Regions from separate parts of the Clostridium algidicarnis genome, predicted to be linked through region 3. Evidence: riboswitches for the same ligand, from Rfam matches in the RefSeq annotation. Region 3 holds a riboswitch; each other region holds the start of a gene.
What was found. A riboswitch is a leader RNA that binds a small molecule or an ion and turns the genes downstream of it on or off. The one in region 3 is predicted to bind cobalamin.
Positions count from the first base shown of each region.

Region 1: another riboswitch for cobalamin. It lies ahead of BV55_RS0109260 (NEAT domain-containing protein); the one in region 3 lies ahead of BV55_RS0106245 (DUF2292 domain-containing protein).
Region 2: another riboswitch for cobalamin. It lies ahead of hemA (glutamyl-tRNA reductase); the one in region 3 lies ahead of BV55_RS0106245 (DUF2292 domain-containing protein).
Region 4: another riboswitch for cobalamin. It lies ahead of BV55_RS0111590 (energy-coupling factor ABC transporter permease); the one in region 3 lies ahead of BV55_RS0106245 (DUF2292 domain-containing protein).

Region 1 covers NZ_JNLN01000001.1:1,945,342-1,951,125, forward strand. The annotation lists gene BV55_RS0109255 (ABC-F family ATP-binding cassette domain-containing protein) at 3-1,748, opposite strand; cobalamin riboswitch at 2,408-2,591, shown strand; gene BV55_RS0109260 (NEAT domain-containing protein) at 2,799-3,470, shown strand; gene srtB (class B sortase) at 3,556-4,314, shown strand; gene BV55_RS0109270 (ABC transporter substrate-binding protein) at 4,400-5,452, shown strand; gene BV55_RS0109275 (FecCD family ABC transporter permease) at 5,442-5,784, shown strand, end outside.
Region 2 covers NZ_JNLN01000001.1:2,414,671-2,420,454, forward strand. The annotation lists gene purD (phosphoribosylamine--glycine ligase) at 1-160, shown strand, start outside; gene mscL (large-conductance mechanosensitive channel protein MscL) at 239-655, opposite strand; cobalamin riboswitch at 861-1,031, shown strand; gene hemA (glutamyl-tRNA reductase) at 1,171-2,367, shown strand; gene BV55_RS0111490 (NAD(P)-dependent oxidoreductase) at 2,325-3,077, shown strand; gene hemC (hydroxymethylbilane synthase) at 3,046-3,918, shown strand; gene cobA (uroporphyrinogen-III C-methyltransferase) at 3,934-5,409, shown strand; gene hemB (porphobilinogen synthase) at 5,428-5,784, shown strand, end outside.
Region 3 covers NZ_JNLN01000001.1:1,248,740-1,254,523, forward strand. The annotation lists gene BV55_RS0106240 (folate family ECF transporter S component) at 1-233, opposite strand, end outside; cobalamin riboswitch at 946-1,129, shown strand; gene BV55_RS0106245 (DUF2292 domain-containing protein) at 1,372-1,518, shown strand; gene BV55_RS14860 (DUF4430 domain-containing protein) at 1,625-4,357, shown strand; gene BV55_RS0106255 (cohesin domain-containing protein) at 4,506-5,141, shown strand; gene BV55_RS15800 (DUF4430 domain-containing protein) at 5,159-5,784, shown strand, end outside.
Region 4 covers NZ_JNLN01000001.1:2,435,111-2,440,894, reverse strand. The annotation lists gene BV55_RS0111615 (sensor histidine kinase) at 1-1,022, shown strand, start outside; gene BV55_RS0111610 (NADH peroxidase) at 1,131-1,676, shown strand; gene ymfI (elongation factor P 5-aminopentanone reductase) at 1,809-2,552, opposite strand; gene BV55_RS0111600 (CbiQ family ECF transporter T component) at 2,764-3,459, opposite strand; gene BV55_RS0111595 (energy-coupling factor ABC transporter substrate-binding protein) at 3,444-3,716, opposite strand; gene BV55_RS0111590 (energy-coupling factor ABC transporter permease) at 3,718-4,440, opposite strand; cobalamin riboswitch at 4,552-4,732, opposite strand; gene cobJ (precorrin-3B C(17)-methyltransferase) at 4,760-5,488, opposite strand; gene BV55_RS0111580 (GHMP family kinase ATP-binding protein) at 5,491-5,784, opposite strand, start outside.

The DNA of each region.
Region 1 (5,784 bases), 700 kb from region 3:
CACTAAATTTGAAGTAACTTAATCAGACCTTCTAACTCTTCAGACAATTCTTTTGCAAGGATAAAATCATTATATTTTAAAGCTAATTGTATTTTTGTTTCAACTATTTTTTTGTTTTGTTCAATTTCTAAATAGTCCCTGCCAAAATGATTAGCATAAATCATCCTTTTAAATTTTTTCATCTTTACTTTTCTAATTGTCTTATCTTCAATGATTAAAACATAATCCATACAGTTTACTATAGTATAGAAATCATGTGAAATCATTATAATAGCACCTTTATAATTTTGTATAGCTTTTTCAAGTGCTATTTGTGAATATGTATCTAAATGGCATGTTGGTTCATCAAGAAGCAACATGTTTGATTTACTTTCAGAAATTTTAGCTAATTGAAGTAGATTTTTTTCTCCACCAGATAATGTGCCTATTTTTTGATTAATTCTTTTTTCTTCAAAACCATAGTATGAAATATGCGATAAAATATCTTCACGAGTTTCGAAACCAACATCGAAAAACTCTTCAAGTATGGTATTAGAATTATTTAGCGTTTTGCTTTGTAGTTGAGATAAATATGCTATTTCAACATTTCCATTTAGCTCAATAGAATCATTATTGTTTTTTAAGATTTCTCCTAGTAAAGTAGTTTTCCCTGTACCATTTAATCCTACAATGGCTACTTTATCAGTAGATTTAATCTCAAAGTTAACATTTTCTAGAAGCATGTCATCAAAGGCAACACTGTAATCAGTAACTTTTAAAACCGTGGCTTCATCCATTACATTATAGGCAGCTAAACTTATATAAGGTTCTTTAATTTCTACAAAGGGGGCTTTTATTCTACGTTTTTCTAATCTTTCTTGAACTTTAACTCTAGCATTTAGAGCTCTTCCTTTTGCAGGTTCAGCATGATCAGTTGCGAGAAATCTTAGTTTATCTATTAGTTTTTCGTTTCTATCAATTTCTTCATTATCAACAGCGGCTAGTTCTTGTAACTCAATTTTAGTTTGAAGTAATGAGAAGTTATAATCAATATAGCTTCCATCAAACTCTTGTATTTCCATGTTTTCAAGGTGGATAATTTTGTTGAAACAATGATTAAGTAGATATCTGTTGTGAGTAATAATTAACATTGTTCCTTTATGTGAATTAATTAGATTTTTAAGAGAATTAAGGTTTTCAAAGTCTAAAAACACATCTGGTTCATCCATAATCATTAAGTCAGGACTATTTAGCATTGCCTTAATTACTTGAATAAGCTTAATTTCACCACCACTAAGGGAAGATATCATTATATCTTTATACTTCATTAAGTTTGTAAGATTTAGTTTCTTATTAATAACTTTTTCAAAATCATCACCATTAATTGCGTCAAATGCGTCTAAAGTTTGTTGATACTTTTCTAGTAAAGTATCAACATTGGTGGATGTTTCCATCTCACTGCAAATAGATGTCATTTCATTTTGTAGTTTAATAAATTCTTCTCCGATATATTCGAAAACTGTAATTTCTTTTGTTTCGCCCTGTTCTGAGAATTGACTTACATACCCAATTCTACAATTAGGGGATTTCTCTAAGGAACCATCAAACATATATTTTTCTGGATCAATAAGGATATCTATTAGTGTACTTTTTCCACTGCCATTTGTTCCTATGAAAGCACAATGCTGTCCATCTTCTAATGTAAATGAAATATTATTATATAGATCCTTTTTCGGAAATGAGTAGGATAAGTTATCAACTTTTATCATATTAGTACCTCTCTTTATCATTAAAAAAGAGCCTACAAAAATAAGCTCTTTAATATATTATTATATCAATTGAAATTTCATACTTTATTTTTATATAGTAAAGACATTTTACTAAGTTTAACATTGATAGCATAACACTTTTTGCTACTGAGTTCAATCACTTCATATAAGCAACAAAAACTGTCGCGGTTAACAAGTGAGTTCATCAAAGCATGTCCCCACAAGGAATCCAGGGTAGAATAAAATGGAAAACTGCGCTTAAGCAGAAATATTAGCAATCCCAAATAGCAAGAGGGTAACTTCGTCCCAATCTAACACCTCGAGGTCCAGAAAATTACCAGGTAAAAGCATTTCATTAAAATAAAGTTTAATGGAGTGCTTTTTTAGTTGATTTCCATAATAAAACCACAAAAAATATATTAATCGCACTTAAATAACAAATGAAATTAGTAAGATCGCTAGGTGCACAATTTAGCAATATTCAAACCTTTTAGCGTTAATCAAGCATTGATAAATTGTATTAAAATTAGAGTTTTAGACAACAAATCCACGATAGAAATATCGTGGATTTTTGTTATTCCAATTTTAGAGTAAGAATACAAATGAAATAAAAAGTGCTTGTATTAGAATATTATACATGATATAGTTAATTTGTAAAAATAAAATATTATGGAATAGGTTCAATAAATATAAGTATTTATTGATTAAAAGGGAAGAAGGGTTAAATCCTTCGCGGTCCCGCCACTGTGAATAGAGGAGTTTTGCAAGAATAAATTATGATTTTATACTTTGCATATACGATGATACTTAAGCCAGAAAATCTGCCTATTTTTATACACCGATAAGCTCTACGAATGATAGATGGTGTTTGAAAACGTATTCATTGCGTGGTTTAAACGATAAAATCCTTCTGGCTTAATGCAGAAGGATTTTTGTTTTGGAAAAGTTCAAAGATAAAGGAATTTATGTATATGTTTTAAGATTTCAGTCATAGTAGGTTTGGTGTGAAATTTTTATTTTTTAAAATAAAAATAGATTGGGGAGTATATTATGAAAACACATTCAAAAAGATTAGCATTAAGTATTTTAACATCCATTATGACTCTTATGTTGGTTACAGGGGTAAAAGCTTTTGCGGCAGAGACTCTTAGTGATGGGGAGTATACAATTAATGTACAAGCTTTAAATTCTAGCACAGGAGAATTATCTTCACAGGCTAGTAATGCAATAATAAATCCTGTCAAATTAGAGGTTAATAATAGTAAAATGTATGTGATTTTAGAGATGAAAGATACGATGAGCGACTTAACTGTTAAAAATTCAGCAGGAACATTTGATAGTGCTAGTAAAATCTCACAAAACGGTGATACCAAGACTGTAACTTACAAATTTCTTGTTGATAGTATAGATGAGCCAGTACAAGTAGAAAGTAATGTTGCAGCAATGGGAAGAAAAACTAATTTTAAAATAAGCTTTGATAAAAACACTATAAAAGCTATTACAACTCAAGCAAAGTCCAGTGAAGCAAAAGGAGCAAATGTAAATGGAAGTAATAATAAAAATGATACTATAACAACAAAAAACAATGGCAATGTTTCAAATCCTAAAACTGGAGATAATAGTTTTTTAAATTTATCAATAGTTATATTTATAGCTTCAATTATGTCAATATCTATGTATGGATCATGCAAAATTAAAAATAGAAAAGTTATGGGTAAATAATAAGTTGAAAAAAGGGAGGTTTTAATAGCCTCTCTTTTATAAAAATACAAAGTAAAAATGTAATGTACCTAATTGGTGAGGAAGAATGAGTATGAAAAAAAGGCTGGTTATAATTTGGACTATAGTTTTTATATATGCCACATATATATTAATTAATTGTAAGTTAGAGAGTAATAAAAACACTATAAAATTTGATAAAGTAAAGGTCATAGGTACAGAAAATCTAAATAATAAAGATGCAGTTGTATGTGAAAGAACATTAAATGATTTACAAACCAAAGAGGAAGATGTCATTTCTGAAAAATATAGCCCTCTTTTAGAATTGAATGAAGAAACTATAGGATGGATTAAAATACATAATACAACAATAGATTATCCTGTATTTAAAGGGAAAGACAATGAATTTTATTTAGATCATGATCCATACCAGGAAAAAAGTAAATATGGAAGTATATTTATGGATTTTAGGAATAAAGGTGCAAGTGATGATATTAATATAATACTTTATGGGCACAACATGAATGATGGTTCAATGTTTGCAGATCTTGTAAAATATAAAGATAGTAAGTTCTTGTATGATAATGAAATTATTGAATTTAATAATCTTTATAAAGATATAAAGTGGCAAATTTTTTCAGTATATATTACGGATACGAATTTTAATTATATTAGAACCCATTTTAATAGCGAAGAAGACTATGAGGAGTTTTTAAATAGTATTAATGATAAATCTATGTTTAAGATGGGTGTTACCGTGTCTTCAAAGGATAATATTTTAACTCTTTCTACCTGTACCTATGAAGTTAGCGATGGTAGGCTAGTAATTCATGCTAAAAGGATTTAGGTTATAGCTATAATGATAACACTATATTATATGATTAATTATAAATATAGTGTTATTCATAACGGTTTAAGAAAGGATGAATTATATGAAAAAAATATCAAAAATGATAATAGTATCACTAATGGTTTTAAGCCTTACGGCTTGTAATAAAGATTCAGAATTAACTACAACGAATACATTAAATAACTTAAAGACTGATGATACTATACAAAAATCATTTTCAATAGAAGTTATAGGTAATGAGTATCCTTTAACCATAAAGGATTATTTGAAAAATGAAACTATACTAAATGAAAAACCAAAGAAAGTAGCAGTACTTTCTGGGACACCTCTTAATATTTGGTATGACTTAGGGGGAAAGTCCATATGCACTTCAGATATTTCTGAAAATCTTAAGATTATACCTGAATATAAAAATGAAATATTAGATCTTCCGAAGATAGGTGCGGTATATTCCATAAATATGGAGTCGGTTGTATCATTGAAACCAGACCTGATTATAGCGCAAGCAGGTACCCAAGGATCAGAGGCAAAAAAGCTTAGAGAAATGGGGTTTAATGTAATTATAACTTATATAAAAGGATTTGACGATGTGGTTTTAACTTATGAAGCGTTTGGAAAAATATTAAACCAACAGCAAAAGTCTGGAGAGTGTATAAAAAAACTTGAGTCTTCTAAGGATACTATAGTTTCAAAACTTCCTTCAGAAGAAAAGTCTGTTGCCATATTATATGTTACGGCTAAATCAGTTTCAGTAAAGCTTGATAATAGCATAGCGGGAGATATAGCTAAAACGCTTAAACTTAAAAATATAGCTTCCAATTTACCTCCAGACACTTTAGGTTCTGAAACTACACCCTTAGATGTTGAGTATATTGTAGGTAGCAATCCAGATTATATTTTAGTTTCAAGTATGGTTTCAAATGATGAACAAGCAAAGAAAGTTATGGAGGAACAATTTGAAATAAATCCTGTTTGGAAGGGAGTAAAAGCAATTACAGAAGGACGTGTGATTTACTTGCCTCAAGAATATTTTCTGTATAATTCAGGTCCTTATTATGGAGAGGCAATAGAGTATATGGCAAGAAGCATATATCCAAGCATATATGGTAAGGTGGAAGAATTTTATGAAAAATAGAATTGCTATAAAAGATAGAAAAAGGTTTAAGATTACAGTGATTATTGTACTTATGGCTATGGTAGTAATAGGATTTATATTAGGAAATGTGATGGGAACCATTCCGATATCAACAAAACGGTTACTTGAAGTAATTATGAATGACGATGGAAGTGCCCAAAGGATGGTAATTTGGAATATTAGACTTCCAAGAGTTATTCTTGGAGCTCTAGTTGGAATAAATCTTGCTTTATCAGGTGCTATTTTACAAGGGGTTATGAATAATCCTCTTGCAGACCCTGGTATTATAGGTATAAGCAGTGGGGCAGGACTTTTTGCAATAATAATACTTG
Region 2 (5,784 bases), 1.2 Mb from region 3:
GAGGTTAGAAGGAAAAGATTTAAAGACTTCAGGCGGAAGGGTTATTTCGTTAGTTACACTTGGAAATGATTTAGAAGATAGTATAAAACGTTGTTATAAGGAAGTAAACAAAATAAATTTTAAAGATATGTATTATAGAAAAGATATAGGATTAATATAAATAATTAATAAAAACCTATAGTATAGACTTTTAGGCCTATATTTATAGGTTTTTTAAATTTAATTTTATAAATTATTATTATAAAATTTCTTTAGTTGCATCTTTGCTTAAAAGATCTCTGATTTGTGTAAGTAAAACCTCTTCAGTTGTTGGAAGTTCTTCTTTGATTTCTTCTTGAACCTCTTCTTTTCGCTTGAATTTATTAACTAATCTAATTACTAAGAAAATAGAAAAAGCTATAATAAGGAAGTCGAAAATATTTTGAATAAATTGACCGTAATTAAGGGTTAGTATTTTCTCGGGATCAGCAGATTGGCGTAAAACAACTTTTAGGTCTGTAAAGTTAACACCACCTATAATAAGTCCTAGTAAAGGCATTATTATATCAGCTACTAATGAATTAACTATTTTACCAAAGGCAGCACCTATAATTACACCGATAGCAAGGTCAGTTACATTGCCTTTCATAGCAAATTCTTTGAACTCTTTTAACATGAAATCACCTCTTATTAAATTTTTGTTAATAGAATTATAACATTTAAACACATTCCTATCAATAATTATTATTTGTAAGTTAAATTAGTACCTTTATAAAAGGTCTTAGATTTAAATAATTATAAAAATTGTAAGCGTGTTAAATTTCGAAGACAAATATCTTCTTGAAAGTTTAGTTAAATAACTATATAATGATAGATGTAAAATTTAATAATAAGATTAGGGTACTTTTAATAAGTTTAATAGGGAAAGTGTAAAACACTACAGCCCCCGCTACTGTATACGAAGACGAATCCAAGCCACTGGCAATGAAGCTGGGAAGGTTGGAAGAGAATGAAACGTAAGTCAGGAGACCTGCCTTAATCTTTAGCTAGTCCTTCGGAGGGAAGGAGGTGGCGTTTGTAATTTATTGATTTTCATATAAAAGTTATAAACTCACAGTTCCTGTGGGTTTTTTTATGTTGATTTTTTTATAAAATTATATATTTTCAAATAGACATTCGGAGATGATTTTAATGATTCAAATGGTAGGCATAAAAAGCTGTTGCCCCATTGAAATAAGGGAAAAGCTTTCTATAATGGTATACAAGGAAAAAGATGCTTTAGAAAATATGATGAAAGTATCAAAAGAGGCTGTAATAATAAACACCTGTAACAGGACAGAAATATATTTAGATTCAAACAATGAAGATGATATTGAAATAGAAAGTATTTTTAATTTATTAGAGTTGGATGAAAAATATATAGAACATGTTTTTAAGATTACTGGATACAATGCTGTTAAGCATTTAATGGAGGTCTGTAGTGGCTTTCATTCTAAAATCCTTGGAGAAGATCAAATATTAGGTCAAGTAAAAAGGTCTTACAGGGTATCTCTAGAATGTAATACTATTAGGAGCTCTCTTCAAAGGTTATTTCAAATGGCTATAGCCTGTGGTAAAAAGTTTAGAAGTGAAGCTAAGTTATATAAAATACCGGTATCATCAGCATCTATAGTAGCAAAAGAAATAATCAAAGAAAATAAAAAGCATATAATGTTAATAGGATTTGGTGAAGTTGGAAAGCGTATTTATAAATACATAAATAACTTTGAGTTTTCTAAGTTATTTATTGTGGTAAGAGAACCAAATAAAATATCCTTAAATGATCCTAGAGTTAAGGTTATATCCTATAGCGAGAAAAATGAATTCATAAAAGATATAGATATAATAGTAAGTTGTACTTCAGCACCTCATATAGTTATATATAAGGATGAAGTTAAAGATAAACCAATTACTATATTTGATTTATCCATACCAAGAGATGTAGATCCAAAAATAGAAGGATTAGATTATATTAAACTTTATAACATTGATGATATAAGTAAAATGGATAAGTCTAATAAGGATAAAAGAAAAATCCAAATGGAAAAGTGCAGATATATAATAGAAGATCACATTAAAGAATTCATGAACTGGGAAAAGTTAAGAGAGTTAGCTCCACTTTTTAAAGAAATATCTAAGTCAAGTAACAATGTATATAAAGAAAGACTTAAAAGCTATAATAGAAAAAAATATACAAAAAATAATGAGGAATTAGTAGAGGTACTACTAAAAAGCACTTCAGAGTATTACGTGCATAGAGCTATGGAAATATTGAAAGAAGAAAAATTAAAGGGAAGTGATAGTCAGTGTCAGGAGATAATAGAAAAGATTTTTCTTCTAAAGAATTAAGTTCTAATTTAATTAACTCAAAAGATGAGTTAAAGTCTTCCCTTGAAACGTTAGATTTTTCTTTTATATCATTAATTTCAAATAAGATCCGTGTACTTATAGTTGGTGGAGGAGAAGCTGGATACATTAAAACTAAATCGTTTATAGCTAAAGGTTGTAATGTATGGGTATTAGCTACAAGTTTTGATGAAAGATTTGATGAATTCCATGGAAATGGCATAAATATTATAAAAGATACATATAAAGAAAGCTATATTTTAGATAAACATTTAATTGTTATAGCTATTGAGGAATGTGATATTACAAAAATAATACAAAAGCAATGTGAAAATTTAAGTAAGCTATATGTTACTTGTCATAATTTTAGAGATGGAAACTTTGTTGTGCCTATGCAACTAAGTTCAAAGGAAGTTACCTTTGCATTGAATGTAAAAAAAGGAAACCCTAGTATATCTAGATACATGGCAGGCTCAATAGTAAAATCTTTAAATGATCTTGATGGGTTTGTAGATTTTGCAAATTATATAAGGGAAATAGTTAAGGGAGAAACCTTTAAAAAAGAAATCTTAAAATTTATTTCAAATGAAGATTTCGAATTTTATTTTGATAAAGGTTATTCAAGGGAAGTATTGGTAATGTTTTATCCTAGGTTAATTAATTTATTAGGAGTGGAATTGATTGAATATGAAAATTGCTACAAGGAAAAGTAACTTAGCTCAAGTTCAAACAGAAATAATAATGGAACTTATTTATAAAAGGTCTAATATAAAAAGCGAAAAATTATTAATAGAAACTAAAGGAGATAAAAACCTTGATGTTAGTTTAGATAAAATAGGTGGTAAGGGTGTATTTGTAAAAGATATAGAAATTGCTTTACTAGAAGGACGGGCAGATGCCGCTGTTCACAGTATGAAAGATGTGCCCTTTGCTTTAGAACCTTGTTTTGAAATAGCTGCAATACCAGAGAGAGAAGACGTAAGGGATGCTTATATATCTTGCAATGGAGAAAGCTTTTTTTCGGGAAATAAGACTTTGAAAATAGGTACTAGCAGCATAAGAAGAGCTGCTCAACTTAGAATATTAAATCCTAATTTAGATATAGTACCAATAAGAGGGAATGTACAGACAAGACTTAAAAAGATGGAAGATGAAAAGTTAGATGGAATAATATTAGCAGCAGCGGGACTTAAAAGATTAGATATGGAAAACATAATAACTGATTATTTCGATCCCTTTGAATTTGTACCAGCTATAGGTCAGGGTGCCTTAGGCATTGAAATTTTAAAGGAATCACAAAGCGCTAATATATTTAGAAATCTTAACTTCGATGATGATAAAATTTGTGTGGATGCTGAAAGAGAATTCATGAAAACTCTTAATGGAAACTGCCATAGTTGTATAGGGGCCTATGCACATCTAGAAGGACAGATAATGTATATTGTAGGACTTTATGATGTAGGGGGAAGGATAGTAAAAAAAGATATTGTAGGAAATAAAGAAGACTATTTAAAACTTGGAAGATACTTAGGAGAAAAAATTATTAAAGCATAGAAAAGAGGGAATATGATGGAATACGGAAAAGTTTTTCTTATTGGAACAGGACCTGGAGACGAAGATTTACTTACTATAAAGGCTGTTAATGCTTTGAAAAGTTGTACGGCAGTATTATATGATAGACTTATTGGAGGTAATATTTTAAAGTATCTAAATGAAGATTGTAAAATATATTATTGTGGAAAAGAGCCTGGAAGCCACTATAAAACCCAAGAAGAAATAAATGAGATGCTTATAAAGCTTTCTAAAAAGGGGCATATTGTAGGTAGGGTTAAAGGTGGAGATCCCTATGTTTTTGGTAGAGGCGGTGAAGAAGCTTTAGCTTTAATAGAAGAAGATATAAGTTTTGAAGTAGTGCCTGGAATAACCTCTGCTATTGCAGTGCCTAGCTATGCTGGTATACCAGTAACTCATAGAGGTATAAGTCAAAGCTTTCATGTATTTACAGCTATGGCTAAAGATAAGTTAAATATAGATTGGAATACAGTGTCTAAGCTTAAAGGAACAATAATATTTTTAATGGGACTTAATAAACTTGAGATAATAATCGAAAACTTACAAAAAGAAGGTATGAATGAAGCTACCCCTTGCGCAGTTATTATGAGAGGTACAACTTCAAAGCAAAGGTCTGTTATAGGTGATTTTAGTAACATTTTAGAAAGAGTAACAGAAGCTAAATTGGTATCACCTTGCATTATAATGGTAGGTTCTGTAGTGGAACTTAGTAGTAAATTGAACTGGAAGGAAAAAAAACCTCTTTTCGGTAAGAATATATGTATTACTAGAACAAAACAGCAGTCTAAGTCTATAGGGGAAAGATTAAAAGCTTTAGGAGCTGATATAACTGAAATAAATTCTATAAAGATCGAAGAAGATATATCCAGGTTAGATAAGTATAAAGAGAAATTATCAGAGTATAACTATGTAGTCTTTACAAGTGTAAATGCAGTAGACTTATTTTTTAGGTATCTAAAGGAAAATGTTATAGATATAAGAAATATAAATGGAAAGTTTGCATGTATAGGTGATGGAACCTATAAGGCTTTACTTGGTAACCACGTTGTAGCTGACATAATAGCTGATCAATTTGTTGCAGAGGATTTAGTTCAAAAGTTATCAAAGGTAATTAAAACAGGAGATAAGGTACTTATACCCTGTTCTTTAAAATCCAGGGGTTATATTACAGATAGTCTAAAAGAGCTTGGAGCAAATGTAGATAGAGTAAATATATATGATGCAACACTTGGAGATAATAAAAACATAAATTCCTTTGAAGATGTAGATACAGTTATTTTTACAAGTCCTTCTACTTTTAATAATATGGTAACTTTAGTTGGGCTTCATGACATAAGTAAAAAACACATAGTAGCTATTGGTCCTATTACAGAAAAGTCAATATTAGATAAGGGATTAAAATGTGTAAGCTGTGATGAATACTCTGAAGATGGAATAATAAATAAGCTTTTAGAGTTATATAGTAATAAATAGTAGAATGGAGATTTTTAAATGATTAAAAGAAATAGAAGACTAAGAGAAAGAAAAGAAATAAGAGATTTAGTAAGAGAGACTACATTATCTGTTAAAGATTTAATTTTTCCTGTATTTGTAGTAGAGGGAGAAAATATAAAAGAGGAAATAACTTCTATTCCAGGTACCTATCATTACTCAATTGATAAATTAGAAGAGCTATTAGAAGAGATAAAAGAATCATCTATAAGAGGCATTATACTTTTTGGGCTTCCAGATCACAAAGACAGTTGTGGTTCTTCTGCTTATGATGATAATGGAATAGTTCAAAGAGCTATTAGAAAAGTTAAAGAGCTTAATAAAGATTTATGGGTTATAGCAGATGTATGCATGTGT
Region 3 (5,784 bases):
GGAAAGAAGGGTCCTTTAGGAACTAAGATGGCACCAATAAGATCCTCTACTCCTGCCATAACTCCCCCATATACGGGACCAAAGAGCATAGCACTTAAAGCTATGGGTAAAAACGCAAAACTTATCTTTATTGTAGGTAAAAGTTGTATAGATAAGAATCTAGATAGTATAAAGGTTATTGCAATAAATAATGCCATAGTAACAATTTTTTTTGATGTAGTCATTTTTGCCATTTTAATCACTGCTACTTAAAATATGGACAAATATATCCATATCAAGGTTTTTACTTTTAAGATTACATTTGCATCTTAAAAGTCATAAACTCCCGACTAGCCATCGGTACACATAACATTGGTTTTATTATTAAATTTTGTACCTTGTAGACTTAGTTAAATATATTTTGTCTAGTAGCGTACTCCTTTTTATTTATTTTAATTTAAGCTTTCATATTTTCTTAAAAGGCTTAGGTGAATAAGATCTATTCACTGGTTATATAATATTTTAAATAGGTTGTCTAGAAGAATATTATTTTATTACAAATATACAACTATTTAAATTAAATAGAAAGTAATAGTTTATTGCTTCCTATACCATTATATCAAATACACCGACAATTTACAGAAAATTCGCAAATAAAACTTATAAAAATATTAAACTTTAAATGATAATTAGATAAATTTTCCCCCATTTAATTCAGAGTATTTTAAAGGTGTTTGTAAAATTTAGTGTTTGGCATTACAAAGCTCAATGATATTGTGTTTAAATAAACTATGGAAAGATTTGAACAGTAAGTTTGTATGATATTAGAATCTTATTGCAAAAGGGTAATCACCATAAGTGATGGGAAACTAATTAAATCTAATGATGCAAATAATGAAGGAATTGATGAATTTATATCTTAGTATAATATAATAAATCAATTGACAAAATGAAGGAAGATATATAATGAATATTATGTTTTATGGTTGCATATGCAATAATAGGGAATAAGGTTAGAATCCTTAGCAGCCCCCGCTACTGTAATAGCTACGAAACTCTACTAAAGTCATTAAGATTAATTCTTGAGAAGACAAAGAGGATTAGGATGGAAGCTATAAGTCAGGAGACCTGCCATAAAATGAAAGTGTAAGATTTCGGCGGGAAATTAATGCCATAACTATGCAGCGACTACTCTGTATATGTTGAGTATGCCATGTGTTATTAAGTGCTTAAAGCCCTAGAAATGGGGCTTTTTTTATTTGTAATTTTAGATAACTATAAAGTGATTTTTAGGTTATGAATATGAGTTCCTTTTGGAAAGGTATTAGGATAGAATAAAGTTTACATGAAAAGACAAGCTTCACAAAGTAGTATATAGGGGGGATAAGAACAATGGATGAAAAGCATTACAAATTAAATGAAAAGGAGGAAAAATTATTAAAAATAATCAAAGAAGTAGAATTTGGTGAGATGAAGGTTATTGTTCAAGATGGATTACCTATTAGAGTTGAAGAACTAAAAAAGTCAATTAAGTTATAAACGAAAATATTGTACTGACCAGAAAACTGGAGGTGCCAGGGGTAAATTAATAGTTAAAAGTAACTATTAATCAAATTAAACCAACAGAAAGTAAGGGGGTATAATTGTGAAAAAGAAAAATTTAACGCTGAAGAAAATGCTTAGTGTACTACTAGTTGCATTTATGTTTTTTGGGATTTCAGCTAGTGCAATTTCTAACACATTTAAGAAGGCTAGTGATTCAAAGCCAAAGGGTTATGTAACAGTATCTATGGAAAAATTCACATTGGGTCTTGGTTATATAGTAGAACCGGTAAAGGTACCTATATATGAAAATACTAGGGTATCTGAGGTAATCACTAATTTATTAGGTGAAGGGAATTATCGTATTACGGGAGAGATAGATAAAGGGTTCTATCTAGCCTCTGTAAAGGACAAGGACAAAAGAAAGGTAAATATCCCTCAATATATATTAGATGAATGTGGAGATGTTGATGAGGATAGAACGGAAGATGACTGGCTAGGTGAGTTTGATTATACTAGTATGTCTGGGTGGATGTATTCTGTAAATAATAAGTTCCCTAACTTTGGGGCTGCTGAATATTATCCAAAAGACGGAGACGTTATTAGATGGCAGTTTACTGTTTATGGTTATGGGTCAGATATTGGTGGTGGATTTGAAGGGGACGCAACTTCTGGTTCCTTTGAAGGATCATATAAACCTATTGCTAATAAAGGTGAGCTTACTGCAAAATTAGCAGAAATCAATAGCTCAAAAGAGAAAGCTGCTATTCTTTCAAAAGCAGGTGTACAAGCAGCCTATGACAAAGCTTACAGGGTAGCTCAGGTGGTGGATTCATCACAAGAGAGCGTAGATCAGGCATTTACTACTCTTGACAATGCAGTTAATGGAACTAAACCTGGTAATCCAGAGGATCCAGAAAAATCAACTAATCCAGAAGAACCAAGTAAACCGGAAGAACCAGCTAAATCAATAGATTTAATTAAGTCAAATCCGAGCATAGAAACAGCTATAGATGAAACAGCAGCTTTAATGTATAAAAACACACCAAATCCTGTTCTTGGAACCCTTGGTGGAGAGTGGACAATGCTTTCATTAGCAAGGGCAGGATACACTGTTCCAGAAGAATATTATGAAAAATATTATATTAATGTTGCAAATGAATTAAAGGAAAAGGGAGGAGTTCTTCATAAAGTTAAGTATACTGAATACTCAAGAGTTATATTAGGACTTACAGCCATAGGGAAAGATGTAACAAATGTTGCAGGATATAACTTACTTGAAAAATTAGCGGATTTTAATTCTGTAAAGAAACAAGGAATAAATGGACCTATATTTGCATTAATTGCACTTGATACTAATAATTATGAAATACCTATAATGAAAGATGTAAAGGTTCAAACTACAAGAGATATCCTTATAGATTATATATTAGATTTGGAAATAACAGATAAAAATGGTGTAGTTGGTGGTTGGGCACTAACAGGTAAGACTCCAGATCCAGACATAACTGGAATGGCGCTACAATCTTTAGCTAAATATAAAAATGATGAAAAAGTTAAACCTTATATTGATAGGGCAGTTAAGGTTTTAGCTAATCTTCAAAATGACAAGGGTGGCTACTCAAGTTGGGGATCAGTAAATAGTGAGAGTATAGCACAGGTTATAGTAGCTTTAACTGCACTTGGTATAGATCCAAGCAAGGATACAAGATTTGTTAAAGGTGAAGGAAGTTGGGTTATTTCTGCTATTATGGACTTTTACGTTAGTGGTGGAGGATTTAAGCATGTGTTAGATCAAGAGATAAATGGCATGGCAACGGATCAAGGTATGTATGCCATAGTTGCCTATGATAGATTTGTAAATGGAAAGAATTCTCTTTATGATATGACAGATGCGAAAGAGGTTAAGAGTCTTGAAGATAAGGCAGTAATATCAGCGCCGGAGAGAATTAATGGTAATAAGGGAACAGAGTTTAAGATGCAAGTTAAACTTGGAAGCTGGCCAGAAGGAAACTTTAAATTATTAGAAAGTATAATAAATATTCCAGATAGCATTGAAATTACCGAAGTATCAATGAGTGACAGTATGAGCGGAGGACTTCCAGATTTCGGAGTAGAAGATGGCAAACTACGTACTGTATATACTAATACAGGGCTTAAAGATATATCATTTAAGCCTACGGAATTCCCTTCAGAAGTAATGACAATTACAGCAAAGTTAACTGAAGATCTTCAAAAGGATACAAAGTTATCAATTAATATTGAGGACCTTACATTAAAGGCTGGTTCAGACTCTTCTAAAACAAACAAATTTGATGTAAGTAAGTCAGAAGCAAATATAATAATTGGAGAACAATTAACAGCAAATGCAAGACAGCTTTATAAAGGGGATGGGGTAGATCTTATTCCAGGAAGCAAATCAGCTATAGCAGTAGAGTTTACTAACTTAATAGATACTCCTCATATTATGTTAAATGATAATATTACAATGCTTCATTCAAAGGAGATATCAGATAAGACAGGGATTACGACTTATGTTGCTTTAGTTGATACTACTGTAGCTTTAGATGGATTAAAGGATATAAATAGGTATGATATAAGCAGTAAAAAGAAGGCAGATACCCTTAAGTTTGGAGATTCAAATGGTGATAACACCGTAAATGCACAGGATGCTTTAAATACTTTATCAGGGTGGCTACGTAAAACTGGAACTCCAGATAATAATTCCATACTTTCTATGAATGTTACTGGAGATTCAAGAATTGATACTTATGATGTGCTTTCTATGATGGAAGCTTACGTAAATGGAATCGAATATAAGGTTATAGGAAAATAAATCTTTATTAAGAGAAAAATGGTGACAATGTTAGAGATTAGATAAACTTTTAGGCATTAACAAGTAATGTTTAGCTTACATGATAAATATAGGGCAACCCATAGGAAACTTCCTATGGGTTGCATCTAATGTTTAGGAGGGTCTTATTGTGATAGATAAAATTAAAAATATGACTAGAAAACAAAAAATAATTGGAGCATCTACAGCTGTAATAATTGTAGCTTTAATTATCTTTTTGATTTTTAAAATCTTTTGGGTAATAAAAACCCCCACACTTACTTTAGTACCACCAGCACCTATAGAGGTTTCAAATAGAGATGAAATAATTATAGATATAGTTTTATCAGACCTACCTAAAAATATATATCCAGCAGCAAGTTCAACTTTAGGATTTGATAAAAATAAGCTTGAATTTACAGGAACAAAGCTTGGAACTATGATGACTCATGGAGATGTGACAATAGATAAAAATTCTTTTGATATTCCTCTTTGGAATTGTAATGTAGAAAATGCAAATAAGGGAGGTCAGATAAATACTATGTACTTAGATATGACTGCAGGAAAGTACGCTTATTCTAATGAAGGATTTGATAAAAAGTCAAAAAATGTGGTGCTTAGATTAGGATTTAAATTGAAAGATAGTGCAGTAAAAGGTGAAGTATATAATATTACTATTCATGATGCAGTAATGGCTACTGTAAATGGAGATAAAGAAAAAACCAGTCTTGCTACAAATCAAAACACGCTAAGAGCTAAAAGCTGTAAGATAGTAGTTAAAAAATAAGTGAGGGGGGATGTTTTGTGAAAAAGAATTGGAAGAAGATAGTTATACCAGTGCTTTTAATAGCTGTGATTATAATGGGGTCTTTAACAGCATGGTCAATATATAAGCAAAAGGGCAATTCTAGAAGTGATGACATTCCAAGTGATGGGGTAGTTTCGGCCTCGGTATTTAAAAAACTTATGAAAAGTCATGATATGAAGATGTTTAGTGGAGAAGAGGATGGCATAAAGTATCAATGGCTATTTTTAGGCAATGATATAAAAAAACCAAAAGACATAAATTTATTAATGAAGTTTAATAATGATAAATTAGATTTAATAAAGGATCAAACCAAATCAGAATGGATACAGGGCTTTAGTTTTAAGGAAGAGGATTCTATTGATTATAATCCAACAATATCTATTGAACTAAATAATAAATGGGATTGCAGTGGAGCAGATATCTATAAATTTGACGAAGAGAGCAATAGCTATAAAATAATATCAGGAGCTAGCGTTGAGAATTCAGGAAATACCATGATAACCTTCATTCATTTAGATAATAAAGGAAAGTTCTACATAGTAGGTACAGGAGAATCCTTAGATACAGCTTCTAGTAAAGAAGAAAAGAAAAAAGAAGAGGAAAAGATTGGTGAATCTCCTAA
Region 4 (5,784 bases), 1.2 Mb from region 3:
CTTTAGTAATAAAGGACTTTTATCCCTATGCACTTTTTCTAGGTGTCTTAGGCATAGTATTTCTATCTATTATATATTCAAATTTAATATCAAAACCTTTAAAAGATATTAATAAAACTGCCTTTAAAATGGCTAACCTAGATTTTTCTGAACAATGTACAGTAGATAGGGAAGATGAAATAGGAAATCTTGCAAAAACTTTAAACTTTTTATCTTTAAACCTTAGTAATTCATTAAATGCTTTAAAAAAGTATAATAATAAACTTAAGGATGACATTGAAAAAGAAAAGCGTATTGAAAATATGCGTAAAGATTTTATAGCTAATGTATCTCATGAACTAAAAACCCCAATAAGCCTTATAGAAGGGTATGCTGAAGGTTTAAAAGATAATATAGCAAAAGAAGATCAAAAAGACTTTTATGTTGATGTGATAATAGATGAAGCGCACAATATGGAAAGTCTTCTAAATGACATGCTAGATCTTTCTCAACTAGAATCTGGTTCCTTTAATCTACATATAGATTCCTTTAATATTAAGCCTTTAATAAATCATGCTTTAAAAAAGTTCAAAGGATTAATGGAAACTAAAAACATTAATGTTGCCGTAGACGTTAGTGATAATTTAGTAATTGGTGATAAAATAAGAATTGAACAAGTTTTAAATAACTTTATATCTAATGCCATAAAAAACACTATTGAAAAAGGTAGTATAAGTATATCTTCAAGAATAGAGCAAAAACCTTACAAATCGAATATTGATAATGATTATAAGACTAAGGATTATTTATTTGTTGAAGTATTTAATACAAATTCTAATATTCCAAAGGAAGAACTAAATAATATATGGGATAAATTTTATAAAATTGACAAGTCAAGAGATAGATCTAAAGGTGGTACAGGACTTGGTCTTAACATAGTGAAAAATATATTAGAAAAGCATAACAGTGTATATGGTGCTTTTAATAAATTAGATGGGGTTTGTTTTTATTTTTCTTTAGAAATAGATTCTATAAAATGTTAATTAATGTTTTAACAAAAATATCTTGATTTTATATAGTAACTATTATATAATAATAATTGTCAACATATTGACATAATATTAATTAACATAATATAGGAGGATGGTTTTATGAAAAAATTTGTCTGTACAATTTGTGGATTTGTTTACGAAGGTGAAACTGCACCAGAAAAATGCCCTCAATGTGGAGCTCCAGCTTCAAAGTTTATAGAAAAAGTTGAAGGTGAAATGTCCTGGGCAGATGAGCATAGAATTGGAATTGCTAAAGATGTAGACCAAGAAATAATTGAAGGTTTAAGAGCTAACTTTACTGGAGAATGTACCGAAGTTGGAATGTACCTTGCTATGAGTCGTCAAGCTGACAGAGAAGGATTTCCTGAAGTTGCAGAAGCATACAAAAGAATAGCTTTTGAAGAAGCAGAACACGCTGCTAAATTTGCTGAATTATTGGGAGAAGTTGTTGTTGCTGATACAAAAACTAATCTTCAAGTAAGAGTAGATGCAGAACACGGTGCTTGCCAAGGCAAAAAAGACTTAGCAACTCTTGCAAAAAAACTTAATCTAGATGCAATACATGACACAGTTCATGAAATGGCTAAAGATGAAGCTAGACATGGTGCTGCATTTAAAGGATTATTAAATAGATATTTTAAATAAGATAAATTAGTATATACCACATAAAGTGAATATTAAAAATGAAAGATAAGGAGCCTTATTTTACTAAAGGCTTCTTATCTTTTATCATAATCATACATATTTATATAAATATCAGCCATTGTTTATATAAATTTATACAAGGCCTCCATCTAAGGTTATTATTTGGCCTGTAATATATTTTGATTCATCAGAACATAAAAAACATGCTAGATTAGCTACATCTTCTTGTTCTCCAAATTCACCCATTGGTATATCCTCTTTTAAAGCAATTATTTCTTCTTCTGTAAGCCAATTATTCATTGTGGTCTTTATAACCCCTGGTGATATAGCATTTATCCTTATATTAGATGGTGCGAGCTCCTTAGCTAATGCTTTAGTAAAAGAGTTAACACCACCCTTTGAAGCTGAGTAAATAACTTCACAAGATGCCCCAACATTTCCCCATATAGAAGATATATTTATAATACTACCAGACTTTTCACCTATCATATACTTTACAGCTGTATGACAAGTATTAAACATTCCTTTTAGATTTGTATTTATTAAAGAATCCCAGTCACATTCTTCCATATCCGTAAATAATCCCACCTTAGAAATTCCAGCATTATTTACTAGTATATCTATCTTTCCGAAAGTCTTAAAAGTATCTTCTATAAGTATCTTAGCCTCATCATATTTTGATACATCTGCCTTATATTTAATTGCATACCCACCTGCATCTTTTATTTCATCTACCACATTCATAGCTGAAGCATCATCACTCTTATAATTCACTACAACTAAGGCCCCTTCTGTAGCAAGTTTTTTAGCTATAGCTCTTCCTATACCTTTTGAAGATCCTGTTACTACTGCTATTTTGCCCTTAAGTATATTCATTAATTCACCTTTTCTCTCAGAATAATAACTTTTAATATCAATCTTAATTTAAGATTAATACTAAAAGTCTTCATTATATTTAATACATTTACACTATATTCTGTTTAGTATAGCAGAAAAAAATATTTTTACATAGTTATAATTATACAAAACCCTTTTTTAAAAACTAAAAGGCTTAAAAAATATATTATATCTTTTAAGCCTTTTAATATTAAATAATCATAATTACACTTACAAAAAGTAAATACATACCTATAAATAACATATGCTTAACATTAATCTTATTGTAATTTGCGGTATAATTTAAAGTTCCATTATAACATCTGCTATTTATAGCATCCTTTATATTATTCCACCTTCTAAGTGTGTTTACAAAAAGTAATCCAGCTATTTTAGCGCTATTTTTAATTTTAAGATTAAAGGTATCAAATCCATTTCTACTTTTAACTGAACTAGTCATTATAATAAGTTCCTCTTCTAAAAGTAATATAAATCTTTCCATACTTTTTGCTATATCACAAAAGTCCTGTAAGTATTTAGATTTATGAAGCAGATTCAAAATATCATCCATAGGGGTGGTAAGTGATAAATAACCTACACAAAGCCCACCAGAAAAAGACTTAGCTATTATTAAAAAGGTAGCTTTAGCCCCATAATCAAAGAAAAAGGTTATGGACGAAATTAAAGCAAATGCTGCTGTACCTAATGAAAATTTCATTACTATATTAAAATAATGCTTATTTTTAAAATGCATAAATCCAAAAAATATTATGTTTATTATTATTGGTAAATAGCTTTTGCTAAATCCTAAAATTATAATAGCACCTAATGATATAAATATCTTTTCTAAAGGATTTACTATTGATTTATCATTGACTTTAGAAAGAAGTATTACTTCTTTGAGCATACAGTTTTTCTACCAATATAGTAACCTATGAATCCAGCACCTGCAGCTGCTTGTAATGCAAATAAGAAGCTTTCTATTTCCCCTGATGGTGGCTCCCATATATGGCTAAACCATGGTTCATAAGAAGCATCTATTTCCATTATAGCCTCTTCAGCCATAGAATCAGCCCCTTCAAATTCACCATTTCTTCCAATTACAAGTGCTCCTACTATTATGATGAAGCATAAAACTATCATAGTTATCATTTTCTTTTTCATATTATTTCACCCCGCCTAATGATATTAATTCTTCTTTAGAATGCTTTTCAATGAATTCAAATATACCAACAGTTAAAATTCCTTCTATTACAGCAAGTGGAATTTGTGTTATAGCAAATATTCCTATAAACTTTATAAAAGAGGCTAAAACTCCGCCATCTGTGGCTGGGAATGCTAGTCCTAGTTGTAATGAGGTAACTATATATGTGACTAAATCTCCTAAGGCTGCTGCTAAAAACACAGCTAATCTTTTATTCTTATTTTTTAGTGCTCTATAAATAACATAAGATATTATAGGTCCTACAATACCCATAGAAAATACGTTAGCACCTAAAGTTGTAATACCACCATGTGCTAAAAATATTGCTTGGAACAGTAATACTATACTTCCAACAACACTCATAACATAAGGTCCAAATAAGATAGCTCCAAGTCCTGTACCTGTAGGATGAGAACTACTACCACTAACTGACGGTAGCTTCATTGCTGACAGTACAAATGCATAGGCTGCAACTAAGGCTAATAACATCTTTAAATCTTTGTTATCTTTTGTTTTACTTTTTATATCCCTGAGCCCTAGTATGAAAAATGGTGCACTTAATGCAAAGTAAACCACACACCATAAAGGACTTAAAAATCCTTCTACAATATGCATTGCATTTGCCATATAGGTACCTCCCAAAAACATTAGTAACGATAAGATAAAAACACTCTTTTTCTTCATTTCTTTTCCTCCTATTAAATTTATATTTATACAAAAAATGACGCCCTAAGGGCGTCATTAGTATACAAAATCATTAATTACTTTGATTTTTCTAATACCTTCCCTCCGAAAGTTTGTTTATTTGTTTAGGCAGGTCTCCTGGCTTATGAATCATCCTCCCCTTACCCTTCCCTCATTTAAAGAAGTGGCATGTAAGGTTTGTACTCAAATACAGTAGCGGGGGCTGCTGTGGCTTTTACCACATTCCCTTTTCACCTTTACTAAAAAAGGCACCTAAACTTTTATTAAATTTTTAATTATATCCTATAAACTATTCTACCTATCTACTCAGATATCCTCTAGGTGTAAGAAACTTATCTCCCTTTATATAACTTTCACTATTTCCTATAATTACAATAGTAAACATATCTACATTAGTATCTTCGAAAGTATCTAAGGTAAATATCTCCTTTTCTTCACCATCTCTAAGAGCATTTTTCACAATAGCTACAGGTGTACTTCCTTTTCTAAAAGTCTTTATTATATCTATACATTCTCTTAGATAATTTGGTCTCCCCTTACTTTTAGGATTATATAATGAAATTACAAAGTCTGCATTTGCAGCAAGTTCTACTCTTTTTTTAATTAGTGAATATGGTGTCATAAGATCACTTAAACTAATATTGCAATTATCATGCATTAAAGGTGCGCCTACCATAGATGCAGCAGCTGAAGCCGCTGTTATACCTGGTACAACCTCTACACTATCCATATCTTCTTCTTTACATAACTCTAGTATAAGTCCAGCCATACCATATATTCCGGCATCTCCAGTACTAACTATAGACACAGTCTTACTTTCTGCCATACTTAAAGCTTGCTTACATCTTTCCTCTTCGCCCTTCATTCCTGTTGCATAAACTTCTTTACCTTCAATTAAGGACTTAATCATATCTATGTATTTTACATAACCTACAATAACTTCACTTTCCTCTAAGGATTTTCGTGCCTTTATTGACATATGTTCAATTCCCCCTGGGCCCATTCCAATTACATATAACTTTTTCATACTTATCCCTTCTTTCTATATCTATCAATAGAATCTAACGTCTTTATTCCATAACATCTATAATCTTTAATCTTTATATTTAAGTCTAAACCTTTTTTAAGACCTTCTTCATCTTCATATATTATGCCTAAAATATCTCCACTATGACCCCCTATTATCCCAAGTCCTTTAGTGTCTTCACATATTTTAATAACATCATTTAAAATGGAGTAATGAAGTCTTCCTTCATTTAAAACAATACTATCTGTACTTACTTTTGCTAACTTTCTAATACTTTTCTTATTAAAGGCTTCCAT